One region of the Colwellia sp. KS18-150 genome, then DNA from elsewhere that is predicted to be linked to it. Evidence: predicted binding sites of a transcription regulator. Region 1 holds the regulator's gene; each other region holds the start of a gene.
What was found. The regulator FNR, encoded in region 1, switches genes on or off when oxygen is low (the NO sensors DNR and NnrR bind a similar motif). The targets are predictions, from matches to a motif close to TTGATCTAGATCAA.

Region 1 (2,277 bases):
TTAAGCTTAATTTTTGCTTATAATATTGGCCGTATTGCTTCATACAGTATTATTGGCGCTATCGTTGGCTTTACTGGCTCAATTGCTGCAAAAAATATCGGTATGCCACTGGCAAGCTTACGTATCATTTCAGCCATTTTTCTTATTTTATTAGGGTTATATTTAGGGCAATGGTTAATGTGGATAAATCGCATTGAAGCTTTAGGAAAGGGATTATGGAAGTACATTTCTCCTTTGGCTAAAAATGTTATTCCTGTCAGTACTCCGAGTAAAGCATTCTCTTTAGGCGCTATCTGGGGCTGGCTACCTTGTGGCCTAGTTTATTCAACCCTAACTTGGGCATTAGCGAGCGGTAGTTTGGTAACAGGGGCAAGCATTATGTTTTTTTTCGGCTTAGGAACCTTGCCAGCGCTATTAACACTCTCTTTTAGTTTCGGTAGTGTTAAGCATTTATTAGCCAATGCTAAGTTACGAAAAACAATGGCATTAATATTAATTACCTTTGGTATTTATAGTTTACTTCTTGCATCTAGACAGGTGTTCTAATACCATAGATTTGTCCTAAGAAGCTATGTAAATAATCGAGTAATGTATGTCGAACAATAGTTGCCCAAGCGCACAACATATCAAATGTCAAAACTGTAGTATTAGTGAGCTTTGTTTGCCTTTTACGCTAAACGATCAAGAGCTTAATACTCTCGACAATATTATTGATCGTAAACGCCCTATCCACAAAGGCGATAAAATATTTACCGATGGCCAAGATATGCACGCACTATATGCTATTCGCTCAGGAACATTTAAAACCTATACTGTTAACGAGCAAGGTGAAGAGCAAATCACTGGCTTTCATCTAGCGGGGGACTTATTAGGATTTGACGCAATAGCTGATGCTGAGCATAAAAGTTTTGCTCAAGCACTTGAGACATCAATGGTGTGTGAAATTCCTTATAATAATTTAGACAAACTGTCTAACACTATGCCAAAACTTAAGAAGCAAGTTTTACGCTTAATGAGTAATGAAATTCGCACTGATCAAGAAATGCTCACCCTGTTAAACCGAAAAAATGCCGAGCAACGTGTAGCAACATTTTTGGTTACATTAAGCGATCGTTATCATGACCGTGGTTTATCCGCCAGTGAATTTAGACTAACAATGACTCGAAGCGATATAGGTAACTATATTGGTTTAACGGTTGAAACAATCAGTCGGTTGTTAAATCGTTTTCATAAAAATGGCTTAATCAATGTTGATGGTAAATTAATTTCTATTTTAGATATTGATGCATTAATTGATTGCGCTGAGTCTTAATCCGCTACAAAGTTTAAGGGTTATTGTCGCGATAAAATCATTTATCGTGACCCGTAAACTTCCAAATAAATTGATTTAAAACAAGCATTAATTTCATACATTTGCTATAAATTAACTATGTTCTTTTAATGGTTATATTGTTAATTTATAAAAGTGAGATTAATCATGCAAACATATCAAAAAATCCTCGCCGTTATCGATCCGACAACGGAAGATCAAAAAGCACTAAAAAGAGCAATAGAATTAGCCGCTAGTATTAAAGCCAAAACTGATACCAATGTAGAAGTTTGTGCTTTTTTAACTATTTTTGATTTTTCTTATGAAATGACCACTATTTTATCAAGCGAAGAACGTGACGTTATGTGTCAGTCAGTAATCAAAGATAAAAAATCATGGCTAGAAAATATTGTTAATAGTTTAAAAGGTGATATGGACATAAATTGTCAAGTGGTTTGGCATAACCGCCCTTTCGAAGCTATCGTAGAGCAAGTCATAGAACATGATTATGATATTGTCATCAAAGGAACACACTTACATGACAAATTAAAGTCTGTGATTTTTACCCCAACAGATTGGCATATTTTACGAAAATGCCCTTGCCCAGTGTTATTAGTTAAAGATCACGCTTGGCCTGAAAATGGTAATATAATTGCAGCACTAAATGTTGGTAGTGATGAATCTGAACACCGCTCACTTAATATTAAAATTACTGAGGAAGCCAAACAGTTAGCTTCAATTGTTCAAGGCAATGTTCATTTAGTAAATTCATTTCCAGGTACCCCGGTAAATATCGCCATTGAAATACCTGAGTTTAATTCCACAGAATACAATGACACCATGTTAAAGCATCATCAACAAGCGATGATCACTCATGCTAATAAATTTGATATTAGTGTTCTTAATACTCATGTTGAAGAAGGCTTACCTGAGACAGTTATAGAGCAAGTCGCAGAAAAAGTGGATGC
Region 2 (2,277 bases), on a different contig from region 1:
AGCAAGCTGAAAGAGGCTGGTTAGTATATTGATCAACAATGGCTTGAGCTTTTGATACTGTTCTATTTGCAATAGTTAAACTTTTAGGGTTTTGATTAAGTAAAGGTAGAACGACACCTTTTGATGCTCCGCCAGCTCCTAATAACAAGATTTGACTATTTTCAAGTTTTACACCGTTAGCAATTAAATCGTTCACTAACCCTACACCGTCTGTGGTATCTCCATAGATCTTGCCATTTTTAAAAGAAAGCGTGTTAACCGCACCGGAAAATTTAGCATGCTCAGTTAATTCATCGCACATTGCCATTGCTTGCTCTTTAAATGGAGCGGTAACGTTTGCTCCTTTGCCGCCTGCCGCGATAAATTCTGTTACCGCATTGCTAAAGCCATCTAATTCAGCAAATTGAATTTCATAATTCAGTAGCTGACTGGTCTCTTTGGCAAATGACTGGTGAATAAAGGGAGAGCGTGACTGCTTAATGGGGTTACCAAAAACACGATATTGATCCATAAAAATAACCTTTTCTAAATATTATCCTTAGGTTAACTGAATTGGTATTTTAAGGACATAAAAAAAGCAGTAATATACTACTGCTTTTTCTTATGATTTATTCAATTTAAATTTATTAGAACTTGTATCCAAGCATTACTGAGTAAACCATTGGGTTTACATCAACCTTCGCGCTACCTTTTCCTTCAAGGCCTGCCCCTAAAGGATCAGCCAAGTCAAAAGTTGCATCTGTTTCAATATCAATATAGCGTGCAGAGACATTTAACGACCAATTATCACTTAATTCGTAATCAGCACCTACTTGTAGTGATAATCCAAATGAACCATCTAACTCTAAATTACTGAACCCTGCCACTGTTGGTGTGTCGGTAAACTCTTCATCAAAGAAAATGGTGTAGTTAACACCCACGCCAACGTAAGGTTTAATTGCTGTGCCTGTATCAAAATAGTATAGAGCACTAACCGTTGGTGGTAAGTGAGTTACTTCTGCTAGTTTAGCGCCATTTAAGTCAATACCATATACAGCATCAGTAACACCGTCAGGATCTTGTAAAATCACATCATGTGTAAAAGGTGTCGCTGCTAATACTTCAATAGCCCAATTACTATCAAAGAAATATACAAAATTTAGTCCTAATTGCGTATTATCGTCTACAGAAAGTGCTAGTGGCGTGGCGTTACCATCAAGTGCGACTGTTGAGTGTCCACTATCTGGATTTACTAAAGTCATACCACCACGTATTAAAATATCGCCCGCTTGATTTGCAAGTGCTGCTGTTGAAAAGCTTGATAGCAACGCTAATGCTAGAAGTGATTTATTCATGTTTTATACCCCTTAAATGTTTGTGGGTATGATAAGTCTACTCATATTTATAAAGTTGATTTAGGACAAGGTTTTTAGGACAAGCAATGCTTTGACCTGAGCTTTATTGATTTTGATCAATATATTTATATACGGGGCTAGGGAAAGCTGATTTTTCGCGGTTAAATTTTGTTCGAGGTAAAAGCGCCTACTTCAAGAGTCCCTTGATTTTTTGACACGAAACCAGCTGTGAATCGTGTCAATTTATAAGTTAGTTTACTTGGATTATTTAAAGAGCTAACCAATTTTGCGGTGTTAAGTAGCGTGAATACAATTTAGCTTCTGCAGAATCGTCTTCTGGCTGATAATTATATTCCCATCGCGCTAAAGGAGGCATCGACATTAAAATAGATTCGGTTCTTCCACCTGACTGTAAGCCAAATAAGGTACCGCGATCAAAGACCAGATTAAATTCTACATACCTTCCACGACGATATAGCTGAAACTGTCGTTGGTGTTCTGTAAAAGGTGTCGCTTTTCGCTTATTAATTATAGGTACATAGGCATCAACAAAGCCTTGACCAACAGCTTTAATATAATTTAAACAGGTGTCAAAATCCCATTGGTTTAAATCATCAAAAAATAAACCACCTACACCTCTCGTTTCATCACGGTGTTTTAAATAAAAGTATTCATCACACCATTTTTTATGTTTATGGTATATGTCCTCACCAAAAGGTTTACACAACTCATAAGCGGTTTGATGCCAATGCTGAACATCCTCTTCTTGTGGATAAAAAGGTGTTAAATCAAAACCACCACCGAACCACCAAACAGGCTCCTCTCCTTCTTTTTCAGCAATAAAAAACCGAACATTAGCATGAGAAGTTGGAATATGAGGGTTTTTCGGGTGTATAACTAATGACACACCACAAGCCTGCCATGTTCGACCAGCAAGCTCTGG
Region 3 (2,277 bases), on a different contig from region 1:
TATTCGTTTTTTTTGTCTAATTCGTTATTAACTGCTTGATTAGCCGACATTTAAAGCCTCTATTTTATTTTCCGTAGCACTTGGAAATTGATTAATGAAAGTACTGTTGATGGCACTTTGTGGACAACTAGAAACGCAAGCACCACATTGAGTACAGTCCGCATGGTTAATTTCAGGTTGAGGAATATTGCTTGTTTCACCGTTAACAAAGTAAGAGAACTTAATTGCGCCGGGCTCGCATTCATCGCGACAACTTTGGCAATAAATATTGTTTTTTGCTAAACATTTATCTGAGATGTCTAAGGTTATAGGCCAGGGTAGTGGCTTGTCTAATGCTTCACTATGGTTATCTAAGTCTATAAATAATGGCTCTTGGCATGTATTTACACATTTTTGACAAAACGTACATTCACCTTTTGAAAAGTCGACGGTAGGAAAACCATTACCATCTCGGGTAATGATGTTTGTTTCACAAACAGAGATACAATCTTGGCACTGGCTACATCCTTGGACAAAACTTTGTTCGCTGATCACCCAAGGTAACCTTATCTCTCTTGTTGGTTTTATTCTTCCTCTGAGGAAACTGCGTTTTTGCAGATCAATACCATTTGACATAAATTTAGCTTAACTCTATATCATAAAGTAGGAGGGCCAAAAATTATTTGGCTGATCCAAATAGAAAATCCTAATGCGCCAACAATGGCTACAGATATTATTGGGGCTAAGAAAACGGCTAGAAAAATAAAAGTATTACGTTCATATTTCTTTTGCTGTTCAGGGGTAGGGGCGCTCTCGTTTGTAGAAACTTCTTTAATCATAATCAGGCACATTATTTTTATTAAGTTACAGCAGTATAGTAGAGGAATAATTAGTTGTCATTGTTAATGAAATATTAATTATTTATTAATTGATTTAGATCAAGGGTTTTGTGTTTAGCTAAGAAAAGTATTTCTTCGACAGTGAATTAATGTTTAGTTAGTGTGGGGAGTTGCTTATTCAGAATATGAGTAGATAAGCAAAGTAACTTTAATGAAGCCTAGGGTACTTTGCTGATTTGATGAGAATATTTATATCCAGTTACCTTATTTAGGTCACTGTAGTACTTGTTGTTCGAATTTGACTAGCGCATTCCGCTAAAACAATTGCGCCAGCTGTTGAAACATTTAATGAATTACCCATGCCGAACATAGAAATATGTATTTGTTGCTGACTTAATTTTAATGCCGCTTCGCTAACACCTTTGCGTTCATTACCTAATACTAAGGCTGATTTTTCGGGATAAATAACGTCTTTATAGTCAACTGAATCATGGCATAGTTCGACGCCAAAAACAGTGTAATCGTCTGCAAGTAGTTTTTGTAAACTTAGCGTTGTACTGTCGCTATATTCAATACAAACCCACTTTGCTTCATTTCTAGAAGCTTTTCGCATTTTTTTATCTGAAATAGTTAATTCACCACAAACAATAATTTTTTCGATAGCGAAAGCATCGGCAAGACGGATAAATGAGCCAATATTATAACTGTTAGTCACATTATCTAATACCAGCACAAGTGGGAGTTTTGGTTTTTTTAGATACTCTTCTCGTGTCGGTTTGTTTTTACGAATGTCATCTTTGCTAAGTTGTTTTTCTAAATGCATGCTTTACTCTTGTTCAAAATCAATGGGGATGAATAACACTTGTGGCTATTATAATGCTTAATGGGCATAGATTTCAGGTGAAATAATCCCTTTTTTCTTTGCTAATAGGTATAATCTGACTATTCATTTAAATAAAGAATTTTTACATTATGTCTGATAACAACACACTAAGTGACTTTTTAACCAATGTTAAACCATCTCAGGTTATATGGGCGCTACAAGATAAAGAGAGTGAAGACTGGGTAGTTCTTGACTCAGTTGCTTTTGAAAGTACAGAAGTTATGCCTCTTTGGTCAACGAAAGAACTAGCTCAAGCACATTGTATTGAAGAATGGGCAAGTTACAAATCTTGTCAAATATCAGTATCCGACTGGTTTGAGTTTTGGTTAGAAGACTTAAATCAGGATAATGTGATTGTAGGTATTGATTGGCAAGAAAATGCAGAATACCTTGAAATGGAGCTTGCTGATTTTACTCAAGCGTTAGCTGAAATAGAGTCGTTAAAATAACCCTTATCAAGTCATCTAATATGGAAATCACCAATGACTGCAGTTTTATATTACATTCATGATCCTATGTGTAGCTGGTGTTGGGGATATCGCCCGGTATGGGATGCTTTGCAACGGGCATTACCAA

Region 2: AC27IF_RS19190 (OmpW/AlkL family protein) is a predicted target of FNR. The motif match lies at 1,441-1,454, and genes of this name have one in related genera.
Region 3: napE (periplasmic nitrate reductase, NapE protein) is a predicted target of FNR. The motif match lies at 908-921, and genes of this name have one in related genera.

The regions. Positions count from the first base shown of each region.
Region 1 is NZ_BAAJMC010000019.1:10,031-12,307, reverse strand. Features, by position in the region: gene AC27IF_RS16615 (sulfite exporter TauE/SafE family protein) at 1-546, shown strand, start outside; gene fnr (fumarate/nitrate reduction transcriptional regulator Fnr) at 593-1,312, shown strand; gene uspE (universal stress protein UspE) at 1,478-2,277, shown strand, end outside.
Region 2 is NZ_BAAJMC010000030.1:1,294-3,570, forward strand. Features, by position in the region: gene aroE (shikimate dehydrogenase) at 1-511, opposite strand, end outside; gene AC27IF_RS19190 (OmpW/AlkL family protein) at 627-1,334, opposite strand; gene hemF (oxygen-dependent coproporphyrinogen oxidase) at 1,603-2,277, opposite strand, start outside.
Region 3 is NZ_BAAJMC010000004.1:103,042-105,318, forward strand. Features, by position in the region: gene AC27IF_RS07875 (chaperone NapD) at 1-50, opposite strand, end outside; gene napF (ferredoxin-type protein NapF) at 40-615, opposite strand; gene napE (periplasmic nitrate reductase, NapE protein) at 636-818, opposite strand; gene AC27IF_RS07890 (TrmH family RNA methyltransferase) at 1,087-1,641, opposite strand; gene AC27IF_RS07895 (DUF2750 domain-containing protein) at 1,791-2,150, shown strand; gene AC27IF_RS07900 (DsbA family protein) at 2,184-2,277, shown strand, end outside.